2 regions of the Bacillus sp. FJAT-45350 genome follow, and region 1 is predicted to be linked to the other one. Evidence: predicted binding sites of a transcription regulator. Region 1 holds the regulator's gene; the other holds the start of a gene.
What was found. Region 1 encodes CtsR, which represses protease genes until heat stress. Its sites were predicted from a motif close to ATGGTCAATAAAGGTCAAACA; they were not measured.
Positions count from the first base shown of each region.

Region 1 (10,434 bases):
GGTGAATACGTTCCCGGGCCTTGTACACACCGCCCGTCACACCACGAGAGTTTGTAACACCCGAAGTCGGTGGGGTAACCTTTTGGAGCCAGCCGCCTAAGGTGGGACAGATGATTGGGGTGAAGTCGTAACAAGGTAGCCGTATCGGAAGGTGCGGCTGGATCACCTCCTTTCTATGGAGTATTTAACTCTAGTCGACGGACTTCACATTATGTGTTGTTCGACGCTTCGGACTTTTGTCGTTCAGTTTTGAGAGAATAAATCTCTTATTATATGGGCCTATAGCTCAGCTGGTTAGAGCGCACGCCTGATAAGCGTGAGGTCGGTGGTTCGAGTCCACTTAGGCCCACCATATTGTAATTATAAGTTACGAGTTATTAGTTGGTTTTGAGTAGTTCTTAATGAACTTTAAATTCATAATTCATAATTCATAATTATCAATTCAAAGATTGGGGCCTTAGCTCAGCTGGGAGAGCGCCTGCCTTGCACGCAGGAGGTCAGCGGTTCGATCCCGCTAGGCTCCACCAATAAGTTAGTATCTAAGTTACTATTTATAGTAGCTTTTGTTCTTTGAAAACTAGATAGTGATTTTTATATGCAACAGATTTTAACCGGAGTGTTTGTAACACACGGAGTAAAATCGAGAAGTCAAGAATTCATTTCGACGAACCTTTAAGGTTTTAATTAGTAATTCATAATTTGCAATTAGCAATTATGTTTTGTCATGGTTAAGCTAGAAAGGGCGCACGGTGGATGCCTTGGCACTAGGAGCCGATGAAGGACGGGACGAACACCGATATGCTTCGGGGAGCTGTAAGTAAGCTTTGATCCGGAGATTTCCGAATGGGGGAACCCACCATCCGTAATGGGATGGTACCCATACCTGAATACATAGGGTATGTGGAGGTAGACCTGGGGAACTGAAACATCTAAGTACCCAGAGGAAGAGAAAGCAAATGCGATTTCCTGAGTAGCGGCGAGCGAAACGGAATATAGCCCAAACCAAGAGGCTTGCCTCTTGGGGTTGTAGGACACTCTATACGGAGTAAGAAAGAAACGAAGTAGATGAAGCGACCTGGAAAGGTCCGCGAAACAAGGTAACAGCCCTGTAGTCGAAACTTCGTTTCCTCCAGAGTGGATCCTGAGTACGGCGGGACACGTGAAACCCCGTCGGAATCTGGGAGGACCATCTCCCAAGGCTAAATACTCCCTAGTGACCGATAGTGAACCAGTACCGTGAGGGAAAGGTGAAAAGCACCCCGGGAGGGGAGTGAAACAGATCCTGAAACCGTGTGCCTACAAGTAGTCAGAGCCCATTTACGGGTGATGGCGTGCCTTTTGTAGAATGAACCGGCGAGTTACGATGTCGTGCAAGGTTAAGCAGATAATGCGGAGCCGTAGCGAAAGCGAGTCTGAATAGGGCGATTACAGTACGCCGTCGTAGACCCGAAACCGTGTGATCTACCCATGTCCAGGGTGAAGTTCAGGTAACACTGAATGGAGGCCCGAACCCACGCATGTTGAAAAATGCGGGGATGAGGTGTGGGTAGGGGTGAAATGCCAATCGAACTCGGAGATAGCTGGTTCTCCCCGAAATAGCTTTAGGGCTAGCCTCGAGGTGAGAGTATTGGAGGTAGAGCACTGATTGGACTAGGGGTCCCCACAGGATTACCGAATTCAGTCAAACTCCGAATGCCAAATACTTATCCTCGGGAGTCAGACTGCGAGTGCTAAGATCCGTAGTCAAGAGGGAAACAGCCCAGACCATCAGCTAAGGTCCCAAAGTATACGTTAAGTGGAAAAGGATGTGGAGTTGCACAGACAACCAGGATGTTGGCTTAGAAGCAGCCACCATTTAAAGAGTGCGTAATAGCTCACTGGTCGAGTGACTCTGCGCCGAAAATGTACCGGGGCTAAACGTATCACCGAAGCTATGGATTGACACCTTAGGTGTCAGTGGTAGGGGAGCGTTCTAAGTGCTGCGAAGTCAGACCGAGAGGACTGGTGGAGCGCTTAGAAGTGAGAATGCCGGTATGAGTAGCGAAAAGAGGGGTGAGAATCCCCTCCGTCGAAAGCCCAAGGTTTCCTGAGGAAGGCTCGTCCGCTCAGGGTAAGTCGGGACCTAAGCCGAGGCCGAAAGGCGTAGGCGATGGACAACAGGTTGATATTCCTGTACCACCTCCTCACCGTTTGAGTAATGGGGGGACGCAGTAAGGTAGGGTAAGCGCACTGATGGATATGTGCGTCCAAGCAGTTAGGCTGGTAAGTAGGAAAATCCGCTTATCGTAAAGGCTGAGCTGTGATGGCGAGCGAAATAATAGTAGCGAAGTTCCTGATCCTCCACTGCCAAGAAAAGCCTCTAGCGAGGTGAGAGGTGCCCGTACCGCAAACCGACACAGGTAGGCGAGAAGAGAATTCTAAGACGCTCGGGAGAACTCTCGTTAAGGAACTCGGCAAAATGACCCCGTAACTTCGGGAGAAGGGGTGCTCTGTTAGGGTGCAAGCCCGAGAGAGCCGCAGTGAAAAGATCCAAGCGACTGTTTAGCAAAAACACAGGTCTCTGCGAAGCCGCAAGGCGAAGTATAGGGGCTGACACCTGCCCGGTGCTGGAAGGTTAAGAGGAGAGGTTATCCTTCGGGAGAAGCTTTGAATTGAAGCCCCAGTAAACGGCGGCCGTAACTATAACGGTCCTAAGGTAGCGAAATTCCTTGTCGGGTAAGTTCCGACCCGCACGAATGGTGTAACGACTTGGATACTGTCTCAACGAGAGACCCGGTGAAATTATATTACCTGTGAAGATGCAGGTTACCCGCGACAGGACGGAAAGACCCCATGGAGCTTTACTGTAGCTTGATATTGGATTTTGGTACAGTTTGTACAGGATAGGTAGGAGCCTTGGAAACCGGAGCGCAAGCTTCGGTGGAGGCGTCGGTGGGATACTACCCTGACTGTATTGAAATTCTAACCTAGGACCGTGATCCGGTTCGGGGACAGTGTCAGGTGGGCAGTTTGACTGGGGCGGTCGCCTCCTAAACAGTAACGGAGGCGCCCAAAGGTTCCCTCAGAATGGTTGGAAATCATTCGTAGAGTGCAAAGGCATAAGGGAGCTTGACTGCGAGACCTACAAGTCGAGCAGGGACGAAAGTCGGGCTTAGTGATCCGGTGGTTCCGCATGGAAGGGCCATCGCTCAACGGATAAAAGCTACCCTGGGGATAACAGGCTTATCTCCCCCAAGAGTCCACATCGACGGGGAGGTTTGGCACCTCGATGTCGGCTCATCGCATCCTGGGGCTGAAGTAGGTCCCAAGGGTTGGGCTGTTCGCCCATTAAAGCGGTACGCGAGCTGGGTTCAGAACGTCGTGAGACAGTTCGGTCCCTATCCGTCGCGGGCGTAGGAAATTTGAGAGGAGCTGTCCTTAGTACGAGAGGACCGGGATGGACACACCGCTGGTGTACCAGTTGTTCCGCCAGGAGCATAGCTGGGTAGCTACGTGTGGACGGGATAAGTGCTGAAAGCATCTAAGCATGAAGCCCCCCTCAAGATGAGATTTCCCATTACGTTAAGTAAGTAAGACCCCTTAGAGATGATGAGGTTGATAGGTCTCGGGTGGAAGCATGGTGACATGTGGAGCTGAGAGATACTAATCGGTCGAGGGCTTATCCAATTTTCTAAGGTTGAAATGAATTCGACGACCTGCATATATAACACTATCTAGTTTTGAGAGAACAACTCTCAGAGAATCTAGTGATGATGGCGAAGAGGCCACACCCGTTCCCATGCCGAACACGGAAGTTAAGCTCTTCAGCGCCGATGGTAGTTGGGGGCTTCCCCCTGCGAGAGTAGGACGTTGCTAGGTAAATGTAAAGCATCCTTTTATAAGGATGCTTTTTTTCGTTGATGAAGCACAAAGCTGAAGAGCGATTGGCTCGAAGAGTCAACATCTTCATTGAATAAGCCGATGGATGCATCGTGAAAGACTTCATACAATAACTACATGTCTCCCTGCGAGACGAATACCTTTTCTTCGTAAAACAACATGAAAAACATCATAGCTTAAACATAATGATCTGCCATCCCCGTAGAAGAAAAGGTATGAGCCAGGACGTTGCTAGGTAAATGTAAAGCATCCTTTTATAAGGGTGCCTTTTTTTGTGGAATAAGCACGAGCTGAAGAGCGTTTGACTAGAAGAGGCGACAGCAATTTCATTAAATAAGCCAATGGATACGACAATCTGTGTAGCTGGGACAACATGTCCCTCTGCGAGATGAATGTCTTTTTATCATTGTGCAAAACCTTATATTTGACGTTGTTAGCTAGCCTTATAACAATTTGCTATTGGTATGCAATTTGTATGAAAAGCGAAGTTATAATATGAAAATTTAAAAATTTACAGAAAAAAACGATAGAAATTTTTTGAGTTAAATAGTGTTACTTCATAGACTTATTGGGTAATAATGAATAATGGCATGTTTACCTTATGTATGAAACCATTCGACATATCAGATAAAAAATAGTAAATTTTCATCTTCTATTGACCATTGTTTACATAAAGCATATATAAAATGTAGAACGATTATTAAAGGAAAAAAGTAAGTTTTCTTGAACTAGTCATTAATGAACCTCTTAATTAGAGATTACTCGAATGATTTTGTTGAATCTGGCTATACTGAGTTATGTATTGCAACTAAGAAAAGATTTCATTATAATATAGTTATAGTCAAATATAGTCAAAGTCAGAGGGGAAGGAGGTTCACTAATGAGGAATGTCTCAGACATTATTGAAAGTTACTTAAAATCAATCCTCACAAAAAGCGAAGAAGATTTAATTGAAATTAAAAGAAGTGAAATAGCCCATCGCTTTCAATGTGTTCCTTCTCAAATAAATTATGTAATCAGTACTAGATTTACAATAGAAAAGGGGTACCTTGTTGAAAGTAAACGAGGTGGGGGAGGATATATTCGAATTATTAAAGTTAAAGCAAATGATGATGCTGCCCTCTTTGATCAGATGTTAAATCTAATTAATAGTCAAATTAGTCAATCATATGGTGAAAGTATAGTTGCTAGATTGTATGAGGAAGAAGCAATTTCAAAGAGAGAAGCAAAATTAATGCTTGCGGCAATTGATCGAACGATATTTCAAACAACAACCGAACATCGTGATCAAATAAGGGCAAATTTATTAAAATCAATGCTTCAAACCTTAAAATACAAAAACTTAGATTGAAATGAGGTGGTAAGCGATGATATGCCAAGAATGTAATCAGAGGCCAGCAACATTGCACTTTACAAAAATAATTAATGGTGAGAAAACTGAGTTTCATATTTGTGAGCATTGTGCAAAAGAAAAGGGGGAACATTTCCCGGGAACAAATAGTTTTTCAATTCACCATTTATTATCTGGATTATTGAATTTTGATCCAAGCTCACAAGGGCAATCATCAACGATAAAAGCTCCACAAAATGTGAGTTGTGAAAAGTGTAAAATGACTTACGAGCAATTTGCAAGAACGGGAAGATTTGGGTGTGCGCACTGTTATCAAACGTTTAGTAGTAAAATAAATCCAATTCTGAAGAGAGTACACAGCGGAAATCAAACCCACGCTGGTAAGATACCAAAAAGAATTGGTGGAAGTATTCAAGTTAGGAAGCAAATTAATCAATTAAAAGAAGAAATGAAAGCAAATATAGAGCAGGAAGAATTTGAAGAAGCAGCAATTATACGTGACCAAATTAGATCATTAGAACGATCATTAGAAGAAAACCAAGGGGAGGGGTAGACCGTGTCACTTGAACGATTTATTAGTGAAGCGATTAGCCCTTGGATGAAAAAAGATGGGCCAGATTCGGATATTGTATTGAGTAGTCGAATAAGATTAGCTAGGAACCTTAAAGATTATACATTCCCTCTAATAGCAACAATGGATGAGTCAAAAGGGTTAGTAGAACATATTTCAAGCAGGGTAGTAGGTGACTATGGTTCAGTTGGGGAGCTAGAGCTACTTCATATGGATGAAATGAAGCCAAATGAAAAGCGAGTCCTAGTTGAAAAGCATTTGATTAGTCCTCACTTAGCAGATGAGTCAAAGCATGGAGCTGTTCTTTTAAGTGGTGAAGAGTCAGTTAGCATTATGATTAATGAGGAAGACCATCTGCGGATTCAATGTATATTTTCAGGATTTCAACTTATTGAAGGGCTAGAATTAGCTGGAGGAATTGACGATTGGATTGAAGAAAAACTTACTTATGCCTTTGATGAAAAAAGAGGGTATTTAACAAGTTGTCCTACGAATGTAGGCACTGGTTTACGAGCATCAGTTATGATGCATTTACCAGCGTTAGCTATGACCCAACAGTTAAATAGAATTTTACCGGCTATTAATCAATTAGGCTTAGTTGTTAGAGGAATTTATGGAGAAGGTAGCGAAGCTTTAGGTAACCTCTTCCAAATATCAAACCAAATCACGCTAGGTAAGTCTGAGGAAGACATTGTTGAGGATTTACGAGGGGTTGTTCTTCAATTAGTACAACAAGAACGATCTGCTAGAAAGCTTCTCATGCAATCATCAAAACTACAGTTAGAAGATAGAGTCTATCGCTCCTACGGGATACTAGCATATAGTCGTGTGATTGAATCAAAGGAAGCGACTCAGCGATTATCAGAAGTACGCCTAGGTATTGACCTTGGTTTGATAAATGGAATTTCAGGTAATATTCTTAATGAATTAATGATATTGACTCAACCAGCCTTTTTACAGCAATTTGCTGGAGAGACGTTATCTCCTGATCAAAGAGATGAACGAAGGGCTGCTCTTATTAGAGAGCGCTTAAGGCTAGAAGAAAATTCGTAGAACTAAATTATGGAGGTGGAGAGACTATGATGTTTGGAAGATTTACAGAACGCGCACAAAAGGTACTTGCTCTAGCGCAAGAGGAAGCAATTCGTTTAGGACATAGCAATATTGGAACAGAGCATATTTTACTGGGGTTAATTAGAGAAGGGGAAGGTATTGCTGCTAAGGCTCTTCAAGCATTAGGTTTAGGTTCAGAGAAAATCCAAAAGGAAGTAGAAACTCTGATTGGAACTGGTCAAGAAGGTTCTAAGACAATTCATTATACACCAAGAGCAAAGAAAGTGATTGAACTTTCAATGGATGAAGCGAGAAAATTAGGACATTCTTATGTCGGAACTGAACACATCCTTTTAGGTCTAATTAGAGAAGGAGAAGGTGTTGCAGCTCGTGTATTAAATAATCTTGGTGTTAGTTTAAATAAGGCTAGACAACAAGTTTTACAATTGTTAGGAAGCAATGAAGCTACAAGTGGTAGTCAACAATCAGGAGGTAGTGCTACACATGCAAACACTCCTACGCTAGATAGCTTAGCGAGAGATTTAACGGCTATTGCAAAAGAAGAAGGTCTAGACCCTGTTATTGGAAGAAGTAAAGAAATTGAACGTGTTATTCAAGTATTAAGCCGTCGTACAAAGAATAATCCTGTACTTATCGGTGAGCCTGGTGTTGGTAAAACTGCAGTAGCAGAAGGTCTTGCTCTAGCAATTGTGTCAAATGAAGTACCTGAAACGTTACGTAACAAGCGTGTTATGACACTAGATATGGGTACAGTTGTAGCAGGAACAAAGTATCGTGGTGAATTTGAAGATAGATTGAAAAAAGTTATGGATGAAATTCGTCAAGCTGGTAATGTCATTCTATTTATTGATGAATTACACACATTGATAGGTGCTGGTGGTGCAGAAGGAGCAATTGACGCATCAAACATTTTAAAACCATCTTTAGCTCGTGGGGAGTTACAGTGTATTGGTGCGACTACTATTGATGAGTACCGTAAGTATATTGAAAAGGATGCAGCTCTTGAGAGACGCTTTCAACCAATTAGAGTTAATGAGCCAACTTTAGATGAATCTATTCAAATTTTAAAAGGATTACGAGATCGTTATGAAGCGCATCATCGTGTAAAAATTACAGATGCGGCGATTGAAGAGGCTGTAAAATTATCAGATCGCTATATTTCAGACCGTTTCTTACCTGACAAAGCGATTGACTTAATTGATGAAGCAGGTTCAAAAGTGCGTTTACGTTCATATACTGCTCCACCAAATTTAAAAGAGCTAGAACAAAGATTAGAAGAAACAAGAAAAGAAAAGGATGCCGCAGTCCAAAGTCAAGAGTTTGAAAAGGCAGCATCATTACGTGATACGGAACAAAGATTACGTGAAGAATTAGAAACAATGAAAAACGCATGGAAGGAAAAACAAGGTCAGGAGAATATTGAGGTTTCTGTTGAAGATGTTGCTCAAGTAGTAGCTATCTGGACTGGTATTCCTGTTTCTAAATTAGCAGAAGAAGAAACAGAGAGACTACTTAAGATGGAAGAGATTCTTCATCAAAGAGTTATTGGTCAAGAAGAGGCAGTTAAATCAATTTCTAAGGCAGTACGTCGTGCTCGTGCTGGCTTAAAGGACCCTAAACGACCAATCGGTTCATTCATTTTCTTAGGACCAACAGGGGTAGGTAAAACAGAGTTAGCTCGTGCAGTGGCAGAGACACTCTTTGGCGACGAAGAAGCGTTTATTCGCGTTGATATGTCTGAGTATATGGAAAAGCATGCAACAAGTAGATTAGTTGGTTCTCCTCCAGGATATGTAGGGCATGAAGATGGCGGACAATTAACTGAGAAGGTACGCCGAAATCCATACTCAGTAATACTGCTAGATGAGATTGAAAAGGCACATCCAGAGGTATTTAATATTCTTTTACAAGTGCTTGAGGATGGTCGATTGACAGATTCTAAAGGACGTACAGTTGACTTTAGAAATACAGCTATCATCATGACATCGAATGTTGGTGCAAGTGAATTAAAACGTAATAAATTCATGGGCTTCACAACTGATAGTGAGGGTCAAGAACATAGAGATATGAAAGATAAAGTTATGGGTGAGCTAAAAAGAAGCTTCCGTCCAGAGTTCTTAAACCGTATTGATGAAATTGTTGTTTTCCATTCACTTGAAAAGAAACATATTCGTGAAATTATTACATTAATGGCAGAACAATTGAAAAAGCGTTTGGCTGAACAAGGAATTGACCTTGAACTGACAGAAGCAGCGAAGGATAAAATCTCTGATGAAGGCTTTGATCCAGAGTATGGAGCAAGACCACTACGTCGTGCATTACAAAAGCAAGTAGAGGACCGTTTGTCAGAAGAGCTTCTTAAAGGGTCAATTAGCAAAGGGAAAAAGGCAATTATTGATGTAGAAGATGGAGAACTGGTTGTCCATTCAAAAGAAAATGCACAAGTTTAACATTTTAACCGGGGGATTGTAATAATCCTCCGGTTTTTCTCCATAGTATAGATAATAAGACTTCCATATAGCCAGCTTTTCCACACGCTCTAGAAGAAACTTGTGCTAAGATTATAGTAAATAGATTGGCTAAAGTGGGGTATGGAGATGGCAAAGAAAAAAACAAAGTTTATCTGCCAAGAATGTGGGTATGAATCAACGAAATGGATGGGAAAGTGTCCTGGTTGCCAAAGCTGGAGTTCCATGGTAGAGGAGCTTGTTGATACGAATCCTCGTAGTCGAAGCTTTGTAACATCTAGTAGTTCAGATAAGAAGGCTCAAATGATTACGACTGTAACAAGTGATACGGAAGAACGAATTAATACAAATATGGTTGAATTGAACCGTGTTCTCGGTGGAGGGGTTGTACCAGGTTCTCTTGTATTAGTTGGTGGGGACCCAGGTATTGGGAAATCTACACTCTTATTACAGGTATCTGCTCAACTAGCGCGTAACAAACACAGAGTTCTATATATTTCAGGTGAAGAATCAGTAAAACAAACAAAAATAAGGGCTGACAGGCTTGATGTTGTTGTAGATGAACTATTTGTATTAGCTGAAACAGATTTGGATTATATTGATAAAGCGATTGAGGAAATTAACCCAATGCTTGTCATCATTGACTCGATTCAAACTGTATATCAAGCAGAGGTTACATCAGCACCTGGAAGTGTATCTCAAGTAAGGGAGTGTACAGCTGCATTAATGAAAATTGCCAAGACAAAAGGAATCGCTATTTTTATCGTAGGTCATGTGACCAAGCAAGGTTCAATTGCTGGACCTCGACTTTTAGAGCATATGGTAGATTCCGTTCTCTATTTTGAAGGAGAACGTCATCATACGTATCGTATCTTACGTGCGGTAAAAAATCGTTTTGGTTCGACTAATGAAATCGGTATTTTTGAGATGAAAGAGGTTGGACTAGAAGAAGTAACAAATCCATCTGAAATTTTCTTAGAAGAAAGGTCACAAGGTGTGGCAGGTTCAATTGTCGTTGCGTCTATGGAAGGAACTAGGCCAGTTCTAGTAGAGCTCCAAGCATTAGTATCACCGACGAGTTTTGGGAACCC
Region 1 covers NZ_NISU01000001.1:3,252,436-3,262,869, reverse strand. The annotation lists rRNA gene CD003_RS16595 (16S ribosomal RNA) at 1-173, shown strand, start outside; tRNA gene CD003_RS16590 (tRNA-Ile) at 276-352, shown strand; tRNA gene CD003_RS16585 (tRNA-Ala) at 452-527, shown strand; rRNA gene CD003_RS16580 (23S ribosomal RNA) at 727-3,666, shown strand; rRNA gene rrf (5S ribosomal RNA) at 3,743-3,858, shown strand; gene CD003_RS16570 (CtsR family transcriptional regulator) at 4,760-5,230, shown strand; gene CD003_RS16565 (UvrB/UvrC motif-containing protein) at 5,247-5,783, shown strand; gene CD003_RS16560 (protein arginine kinase) at 5,787-6,854, shown strand; gene clpC (ATP-dependent protease ATP-binding subunit ClpC) at 6,881-9,325, shown strand; gene radA (DNA repair protein RadA) at 9,473-10,434, shown strand, end outside.

Region 2 (10,434 bases), on a different contig from region 1:
TCAATCAGGTATTGAATCGTCGGAAGAACCGCACGAATACGCGTATCATCTGTTACTTCACCATTACTCATAGGCACATTAAAGTCCACACGGCAAAAAACCTTTTTTCCTTGTAGCTCTACGTCACGAACTGTTTTCTTGTTCATTTTAAGTGATCCCCCTCAGGTTAAATAATAAGGAAAAGAAGAAAGAGGAGCGAGGATTCATGGTGACTTCCTCCTCCTCTACCAACATTTTCACTATAGATGATTATAGTCCTTGTTTAGCAATATATTCAACTAAATCTACTACACGATACGAATAGCCTGCTTCGTTATCGTACCAAGAAATAATTTTTGCCATATTTCCTTCCATTACCATTGTTGATAAGCCATCAACAGTTGAAGACATAGGGCAACCATTGTAGTCTTTAGAAACTAAAGGTAATTCACTATAAGCTAGAATTCCTTTTAACGGACCTTCTGCAGCTTCTTTGAATTTCGCATTAATTTCTTCTGCTGTCGTATCTTTATCTAACTCAACTACTAAATCTACAAGAGATACATTCGGTGTCGGAACACGCATTGCACCACCGTTAAGCTTCCCTTTTAACTCAGGTAATACTAATGCAACTGCTTTTGCTGCACCTGTCGTAGTAGGGATAATTGATTCAGCCGCAGCACGAGCACGACGGTAATCTTTATGTGGTAAGTCTAAAATTTGTTGGTCATTTGTGTATGAGTGAACTGTTGTCATCATACCGCGGCGAATACCAAAGTTATCGTTAAGAACCTTCGCAAATGGTGCTAAGCAGTTCGTTGTACAAGATGCATTTGAAATAACATGGTGACTCGCTGCATCATACTTTTCTTCGTTAACACCTAATACAATTGTAATGTCTTCATTTGAAGCAGGTGCTGAAATGATAACTTTTTTAGCTCCAGCATCAATATGTTTAGAAGCATCTTCACGAGATGTAAAGCGACCTGTCGCTTCTACAACTACATCTATACCAAACTCTCCCCATTTTAAATCTGCAGGGTTACGCTCAGCTGTTACTTGAATCTCTTGTCCATTAACTACTAAGTTCTCTCCATTTACAGATACCTCAGCATTGAATGTTCCATGAACAGAGTCATATTTTAATAAATGAGCTAACATATTAGCATCAGTTAAGTCATTAATCGCCACTACATCTACATTAGGGTTTTCCATCGCTGCTCGAAATACAATACGTCCAATACGTCCAAATCCATTAATACCTACTTTAGTTGCCATTAAAAAATTCCTCCCTAAGTGTAAAAAAAATTTTATTTATTATTGAAAAGGGTTGTTCACTTGAAGACGTGAGCATCATTTAGAGCTACCCTTTGTTCACCTATACTCTTACATTCAATAAAGTCTTTGCAGCAGCCTCATCTGTTATGAGAACATGGCTAGGTCGGTAATTCATATAAGCAGAAATCGCCTCTGCTTTTGACGTCCCACCTGCAACTGCAATTACATATTTTTCTTCGTTTAGATCTTCAAGCTGTAAGCCTATCGTTCGTTCCCTGTGAATAATATCTCCTGATTTATCAAAATAATAACCAAAAGCTTCTGCAACTGCTTTTTCAGCTTTTATTTTTTTTATAATTGATTCAGGCGATCCTCTTCTTGAAGCCATAGTAGTAGCTTCTCCTATCCCATGGATAACGATACTAGAGGCTTTAATTAACTCGATAACCTCTTTAACTGATGGCTCAGAAATTAATGATAAGTATGCTTCTTCACTCAATTGGTCTGGTACATGAAGGAGACGATAACTCCCCTCCGCATTTTGAGCCATGCGTGCACTTATTGTATTCGCTTGATTCTCCATTTGTTCACCGATTCCACCACGAGCAGGTACAAAAGTTACCTCGCTACTTTCTGGTGTCATCATCTCAGCTACCGAAGCAAGAGTAGTCCCGCCTGTCACCGCAACAACATCATTTTCTTGAAATTTCTTTTTTAACATTGCCACACATGCTCTTCCCATTTCTTTCTTAACCCATGGAAACTCATCGCTATTACCGGGTAGTACTATCACTTGATCTACTTGTAATGTTTCCGAAAGACGTTGTTCTAAAACTTTCAAACCTAATAGTTCTTTCATTACTTCTTCTAGTTGAAGTAATAACGTTTTCCCTTCGCTACTAAGACTCATACCAGCTGAAGCTACGTTAAGCAAACCTTGTTCTTTCAAAAAAGTAACTTCACTTCGCAAAACACGTTCTGAAATATCCAAACTAGAAGATAGGCTTCTACGACCGATTGGCTCCATTAGTCGAATAAATTGTAATATCCGAAATCTCTTCACCATGATATCTAGTACATCTGGTAATAATTTTTTCTGAATGTCTAATAATAATCGCATTGAAAGATCTCCTTACCATTACAGAGGTCATAGTCACATAGGGTCACACAATGTCCCTATGTGACATTTTTCGTCCCGATAGGGTGAAAAAAAAGACCATTACCTTATCTTCGAGTTCATTTTATCAAGGAAATGATCAATGCACAAGCGTTAATTAACCTATTAACGAAAGTAAACGTTTTCTTATTTTTTCTTTTGACAAAATGCCAAAGTCTACTTCCTCTCCATCAACTTCAACGACAGGAATCATGATTTGGTATTTCTCCAGAAGAGCGTCATCCTTATAAATATCAACAACATTTATTGTTAATGGATATTCTTCTTGTAGTTCTTCAACTATATCTAAACCCTCATCACACAAACAACAATTTTCTTTTGAATAAAATGTTACTGTTAGTATTTTCACTTTTTCCTCCGTTATTCAAACCTTTTTCTTTTTGAGGACGATGGAATATTTAACTCTTCTCGATATTTTGCAATAGCACGACGAGATATATGAATATTCTGCTCCTCAAGCAATTTCTTTACAATCTTTTGGTCCGATAAAGGCTTTCGTTTATCTTCATCTCTTACCATGTCCTTAATTAACTCTTTAATAAATACAGTAGACTTCTCCTCATTTGCAAGGCTACTACTAAAGAAATATTTGAGCTCTAGCAATCCTCGAGGTGTTTGAGCATACTTATTTGTCGTCGTACGACTAACAGTAGATTCATGAATATCAAGTTCTTCAGCAATTTGCTTTAAAGTCATCGGCTTTAATGATTCTGCGCCATGAAAGAAAAATTCACGCTGGTGTTTTACAATCGCTTGCGTCACTCGATAAAGTGTTTGTTGACGTTGCTGAATACTCTTTACAAGCCATTGCATATGCTCATACTTATCCTTCACAAATTGAACTTCCTCAGTTTTTCCCTTCCCCTTTAACATATGGCGATACTCTCGACTCATTGAAATCGTCGGTAAGTAATCGTCATTAACTATGACAATAAGCTCACCTTCTACAAGTTCAATTGACACATCAGGAATAATAAATTTCGTCGGTTCATTTCCAAAATTGGAACCAGGCCTCGGTTCCAATTGTTGAATTTCATCGTATACCTCTTGTATCTCATGCATTGTAACGGATAAACTTTTTGAAATTTCTTTCCACCTTTTCTCCGCTAATAAATCTAAATAGTCTTCAACAATGATTTCTGTTAGAAAGTTTCTTTCCTCCCGATGCCTTAATTGAATTAACAAACACTCTTGTAAATTGCGTGAGCCCACACCTACTGGTTCTAGAGATTGTATAATTCCCAAACACTTCTCTGTTTCCTCAACTGATAAATGTAATTCCTCTGCCAACTCTTCTACTGTTCGATGTATATACCCATCATCTGAAACACTTAAAGCAATATACTCTACGAACGGAATTTCCTTTTTCTTTAATGGTAATAATCGAATCTGGTTTATAAGGTGCTCCGTTAAACCAATTCTACCATTACAGATAAAATCAAAGGGTGACGGTTGAATGTCCCCTTCATAGGGTCTCGCATCCTGACTTATTTCCTCTCTATCAATAACTGTTGTACCACTCTCTTGAGGCATCTCATCGTTTAATTCAATAAGAGGATTTTCAATCGCCTGTTCCTTAACAAATGTAACTAAATCTAGTGTAGAGAGCTGCAATAACGAAATGGCTTGGCGTAATTGTTGCGTCATATAAAGGCTTGTTGTTTGCTGTTGATATAAGCCAAAATCCATTTTCATACTAAATCTCCCCTTTTATAAATATACGCGGCTGCGGTAATGTAAACGCTTACTTTAATACATACGAAACAATCCCTGTCTACATTCTTCTACTTAGTTATTATTGTAAAGAAACTTTCAAGTACCTGTAAAGGACAAGATCCTTCCAAGAAGGATTTGTCACATTATTTTATCTCCATCTTACCATCGTTTCTCGCTTCTCCTTCAACCCAGTCAAACTCAAATTCAAAGGAATGCTTGTCACCCTTTTGAGTATATTCGATTTCAGTTTTTACCATAGCGCTTGGTTGAACCGTAACTTCTTCCCCATTTTGAACTAACGTAAATTCTTTATTTTCTTTTAACTTTTTCGCGATTGTTTCAAGGAAATTTGCAAGCTCTTCTATTGACTGTTTTTCTTTATACTTAATTAGTGTATTTGTTACTAATGGATTTTGTTCGTTCATTAAATTTCACCTCTATAGTAATTTTAAAAAAGCTACTTTTCTCCATTATAATTAATTTTTGTTAAATTACCACATAAACTAAGAATTACAAGCTGTTAAGATGCACTAAAATTTGATAAACGTTTGCAACAGTGGTATCTTATAGAAGTTTTTAATTTACTGTTTTCATTTAATTCTTATTATTTCCCTCGAAAAGTTTGAAATGCAGAGATTTCGGATAACATGTTAGAGGGATTAAAAAGAAAACAGAGAAATAGTATTATAGAGTAGGTTATTTTTTGTTACTTTTTTTGGTGATAAACTTATCAAAAGGTAAATTATTTGACCTATTTTGACCATCGAGGTATGATGTACATAAGAGAAATAACCCAAATTAAAGGAGGACTAAATTATGAATTTAATTCCAACAGTCATTGAACAAACGAACCGCGGGGAACGTGCCTATGATATTTACTCTCGTCTTCTAAAAGACAGAATTATCATGTTAGGTTCTGGTGTAGACGACAACGTAGCAAACTCGATTGTTGCTCAGTTACTATTCCTTGCAGCTGAGGATCCTGAGAAGGATATTTCATTCTATATAAACAGCCCTGGTGGATCAATAACGGCTGGTATGGCAATTTACGATACAATGCAGCACATCAAGCCAAAGGTATCAACAATTTGTATCGGTATGGCAGCTTCTATGGGTGCATTCCTACTAGCAGCTGGTGAGCCAGGAAAACGTTTTGCACTTCCAAATAGTGAAGTAATGATTCACCAACCATTAGGTGGTACTCAAGGTCAAGCATCTGATATTGAGATCCATGCTAGACGTATCATTGAAATGCGTGGAACGCTAAACCAAATCTTAGCTGATCGTACTGGTCAACCACTTGAGGTTATCCAGCGTGATACAGACCGTGATAACTTCATGTCTGCTGCAAAAGCAAAAGAATATGGACTTATTGACGCTGTTATCGAACCAACGAAAAAATAATATTTACTTATAAGCCGACTTTGTTCGGCTTTTTTTATTTGAATTGAATTATGCAGTACCTTGTAGACAAACGGACAGCGGTTCCTTTATTTCCAAGAAACATTCAACTTTCGTGATGTACCGGTCAACAGTTCCTTTATTCTTAGAAAAATCCTTAAAAATAACTCTCCTATTAGATTATAACGGACCCTTTGTCCGTTCCCTTCAACAAAACATCTATTTTTACATATATAGCAGACTCAGAGTCCGTCTAAACTCATTCCGGCACACTGAACAAGACAAAAAGAACCGCATAGGATTTTGCAAAATCCAAGCGGTTCTTTTCGATACATTATACTTTTTCTAGAAACGTAACTAGCGCTTCCATTGCTTCCTCTTCATCATTACCTTCAATGACTAGATTGAACTCTGTGCCTACGCCTAACGCAAGACTCATTATTCCCATTATGCTTTTCGCATTGACCTTTTTGTTATCTTTTTCAATAAATATATCCGATCTAAAGCGACTCGCTTCCTGTACAAACATAGCTGCAGGACGCGCTTGTAGACCTGTTTTCAATTTAACTTCTACTTGTTTTTCAATCATGCTTAACCCTCCATTCTACACTACTTACTTTACTCACCTTTTCAGTAAAAAGGATCATATTTGAACCTCATCAATAGGTTTTACACTTACTATATACTCTCACCAGATCGAATTCTTTCTGCTATTTCATCAATTTTACGCAGTCGATGGTTCACACCTGATTTGCTAACCTTACCACTTGCCACCATCTCACCTAGCTCCTTAAGTGTAACATCTTGATGTTGCACTCGAAGTTCAGCTATTTCTCGTAATTTATCAGGCAACCGTTCTAAGCCAAAATACTTCTCAACAAAGCGAATATTTTCCACTTGTCTAAGTGCAGCCCCGACTGTCTTGTTTAAGTTAGCGGTTTCACAATTAACTAAACGATTAACCGAGTTTCTCATATCCTTCATAATACGAACATCTTCAAAATAGAGCAACGCTTGATGTGCACCTATAATATTTAAAAATTCTGTGATTTTTTCACTTTCTTTAATATACGTAATAAATCCCTTCTTACGCTCTAATGTTTTCGCATTGAGCTGAAACTCATTCATTAGTTCGCATAGAGCCTGGTTGTGCTCTTCGTAAAGAGAGAAGACTTCTAGATGATAAGATGATGTCTCTGGATGGTTGATTGAGCCTCCTGCAAGAAATGCTCCACGCAAGTAAGCGCGCCTACAGCAATGATCTTGAACTATTGTTTCAGAGATATTTCTTATAAATGTAAATCCTTCACCTATAATACCTAATTTTGATAATAAATTGCGAGCTTCCTGTGAAATTCTCACCAAATAGACATTATTTTTCTTTAATCTCATCTTTTTTCTAACTAATAGTTCTATGTGAATTTCTTTATAGAGCTTCTTTATTAAAACGTATATCCTTCGTGCAATGGCAGCATTTTCGGTTGTGATATCTAAGCCTAGCTTACCATTCCCGAAGGATAACGAACCATTCATTCTAATTAATGCAGCTAATTCTGCCTTTGCACAGCAATCATTCACTTCAGTTTGAGTGAGCTCCTTCTTTGTCTTTGCAGCAAACGACATTAGCCTCACCCCTTTTTTCTTTATCCAATTGTTTAAGCGTCACCGAAAAGGACGCAGAGCTATAACCATTATCTTACACTAACGAAATAAGTGCTTGTGATACCTTCATAGCATCATGTCGTAGTACGGAATCACGATACTGTATAAATTGATCGTTCATAATGGATAATTTCATTTTTGATAAATTATCTTCGTCATACACAACAGGTTCTGCCCCTTCTAAAGCATAACGTTTTAGCATATCATGAGGAACTTTTTGTTTATTAACAATGACATAGTCCAGTAAATCTTCACCACAATGCTTCACTAATGACTGTACATGGTCAGACGCACGATAATCATCCGTTTCTCCCTGTTGAGTCATAACATTACATATATACACTTTCTTAGCCTTTGCCTTCTTTACCTCTTCTGAGATTCCAGGTACAAGTAAATTAGGAAGGACACTTGTGTAGAGACTTCCAGGTCCTATAACTATCAAATCAGCTTTTTCTATAGCCTTAAGACTCTCTTGCAATGGGGTAATTTTTTCAGGAGTTAGAAATACTCTTTTAATCTTTTTCTTAGCTAACGGAATTTGCGATTCGCCACTAACAATTGTTCCATCTGTCATTTCAGCATGGAGAACGATGCTTCGATTCGCAGCTGGTAACACTTTCCCTCTCACATTAAGTACACGGCTTATTTCAGAGATTCCTCTAGCAAAATCTCCTGTTATTGATGTCATACCTGCTAGCAATAAATTACCTAACGAGTGCCCAGATAATCCATTCCCATTTTCGAACCGATGTTGGAACAACTGCTCTACTAATGGCTCTACTTCAGAAAGCGCGACTAATACATTGCGAACATCGCCAGGGGGCGGTATATTTAATTCTTGGCGTAATCGCCCTGAGCTCCCCCCATCATCAGCTACAGTGACAATCGCAGTTATATCAACAGGAAAGGTTTTTAAGCCTCGTAAAATAACAGAGAGGCCTGTTCCTCCCCCAATAACGACAACATTTTTTTTCTTCACTGAGCTGTTCCCTTTCCTTTCTCAATATCTCGATGACTGACATGAACCTTATAATCCTCTGCAAAAATATCACCGTAGTATTCTGCAAGTGTAACGGAACGGTGTTTACCACCAGTACAACCAATTCCAATTACAAGCTGGCTCTTACCCTCTCGCTTATATTGAGGAAGCATGTATTGTAAAAGCCCTGATAGCTTTTCAATAAACTGCTGTGTTTCAGTCCACTTTAATACGTAAGAAGAAACCTCTTCATCTAGTCCCGTTTTTGGTCTCATATGGTCAATATAGTGAGGATTTGGTAAGAAGCGTACATCAAACACTAAATCAGCATCAATTGGAATCCCATATTTAAAGCCAAAGGACATAATATTTACTGAAAATGGATGCTTTTCTTCCGAAGAGAAGCGTTGAATTAAGCGTTCACGTAATTGGATCGGCTTTAAGTCAGTCGTATCAATAATTTGCTGTGCACGCCCTTTAATATCTTCAAGAATCTCTCTCTCTAATTTAATACCATCTAACGGAAGCCCTTTCGAAGCAAGAGGATGAGATCGACGAGTTTCCTTGTACCTTTGAACAAGCTTAGCATCCTTTGCATCTAAAAATAAAATTTGTGGCTTCACACTTATATTCGAAGAGTTACTAATTGAGTCGATTGCCTCAAATAGATGATCAAAAAACTCACGTCCTCTTAAGTCTATGACGAGAGCCACCTTGTTCATTTTTCCTCCTGAGTTTTCAATCAAATCGACAAACTTAGGAATTAATGCAGGCGGTAGATTATCAACACAGAAATAACCTAAATCTTCAAAGCTCTGAACCGCCACTGTCTTACCTGCCCCACTCATTCCAGTGATAATGACAATTTGAATATCTTCATGAAGGTCCGTCAAAATAATCCCCCCGGTTTTTTAATTATGAGTTATGAATTATGAGTTATGAATTGCTAATTGCTAATTGCTAATTGCTAATTGCTAATTGCTAATTGCTAATTGCTAATTGCTAATTGCTAATTGCTAATTGCTAATTGCTAATTGCTAATTGCTAATTTTTCGTGGCTTTGCCACGAAAAATATATGCCAACCTAGAAAGCGTTGTTAACTATTCGAAATTTGCCATTTGCAATTCTACATTCGTAATTACTCTCTTAATTAATAACTCATCACTCAGCATTTATAATTCTCCTCAACCCACGTTTGGTTCTAATCTATATGATAATAGTTTGAAGTCTGGTGTGTAATGGAATGTTCCTAGAAGAGGTTCTTTGCTGTCAATTATGTGCTTGAAAATAAACTTATCTCCCTCTGCCATTCGTAATCCTAATACATCATCTATGTTCTTCCATTCTAAATCGCCTTCTGGAGATTGTTCCAATAAGTTACCTTCGTAATCACGAGCAACAAAGGTAAACATCATCCATTCAGAGACTATTTTGTCATCCTCTATCATGACAATCGTAAATATCCCTTTTATTTCAGGATTTTGTATCATTAACCCTGTTTCTTCTCGATATTCTCGTTTCACTGATTCTTTCACCGATTCACCAGGCTCCATCTTTCCGCCGGGGGCAACCCACCAGCCTCGACGTGGCTTTTGTAACATTAAGATTTTATCTTCATTCATTAAAATGCAGTTCGTTACTCTTTGCACCAACATCACCTCAGTTTCATAACAGCTATTTTTACACGTTATCGTCTAATGTTAGTATACTACCATTTCTTAAAGCTAACAATCAGAGCGCACGCTAAACAAAATACTTCTCAATACAAACTATAGTGAAAACAGTTTCACAAACTAAAAAACAGAGGACAAACAACCCTTTAAATTATACAGAAGCCATAGATTATAGCCTATGGGAATTTCTTGTAAGAGTGTGGGAGATTTTTGAAACTAGAGCCACGAAACCATTTCATGCTTTCGAAACATATTGAGTGCATAAAAAAGGCACGAGCCTATGCTCGTGCAAAAGGTAAATATATAAAAAAGGGGGTCAATTACTTAACTATATCCTACCCTTTTTTTATTTCATGACTGTTACAAAGGAGTTAAGATGGAGTTACGGAAATGTTAATTTAATTATGAATTATGAGTTATCGATTATGAATTAATTTCTAAAAGCGGATGAACAAAGTTCAACCGCTTTTAGCCAATTCATAACTCATAAATTAGAATTCATAATTACTTTTCCAAGCTCTCTATATAATGTTGAACATTTTGAGCTGCAATACTGCCATCGCCTGTT
Region 2 covers NZ_NISU01000002.1:124,063-134,496, reverse strand. The annotation lists gene CD003_RS17215 (phosphoglycerate kinase) at 1-146, opposite strand, end outside; gene gap (type I glyceraldehyde-3-phosphate dehydrogenase) at 250-1,257, opposite strand; gene CD003_RS17205 (sugar-binding transcriptional regulator) at 1,358-2,377, opposite strand; gene CD003_RS17200 (glutaredoxin family protein) at 2,532-2,777, opposite strand; gene rpoN (RNA polymerase factor sigma-54) at 2,795-4,129, opposite strand; gene CD003_RS17190 (amphi-Trp domain-containing protein) at 4,294-4,575, opposite strand; gene clpP (ATP-dependent Clp endopeptidase proteolytic subunit ClpP) at 4,967-5,554, shown strand; gene CD003_RS17180 (HPr family phosphocarrier protein) at 5,886-6,140, opposite strand; gene whiA (DNA-binding protein WhiA) at 6,230-7,174, opposite strand; gene CD003_RS17170 (gluconeogenesis factor YvcK family protein) at 7,248-8,192, opposite strand; gene rapZ (RNase adapter RapZ) at 8,189-9,085, opposite strand; gene CD003_RS17160 (NUDIX hydrolase) at 9,378-9,842, opposite strand; gene trxB (thioredoxin-disulfide reductase) at 10,371-10,434, opposite strand, start outside.
Region 2: a site for CtsR is predicted at 4,894-4,914, ahead of clpP (ATP-dependent Clp endopeptidase proteolytic subunit ClpP). Genes of this name have one in related genera too.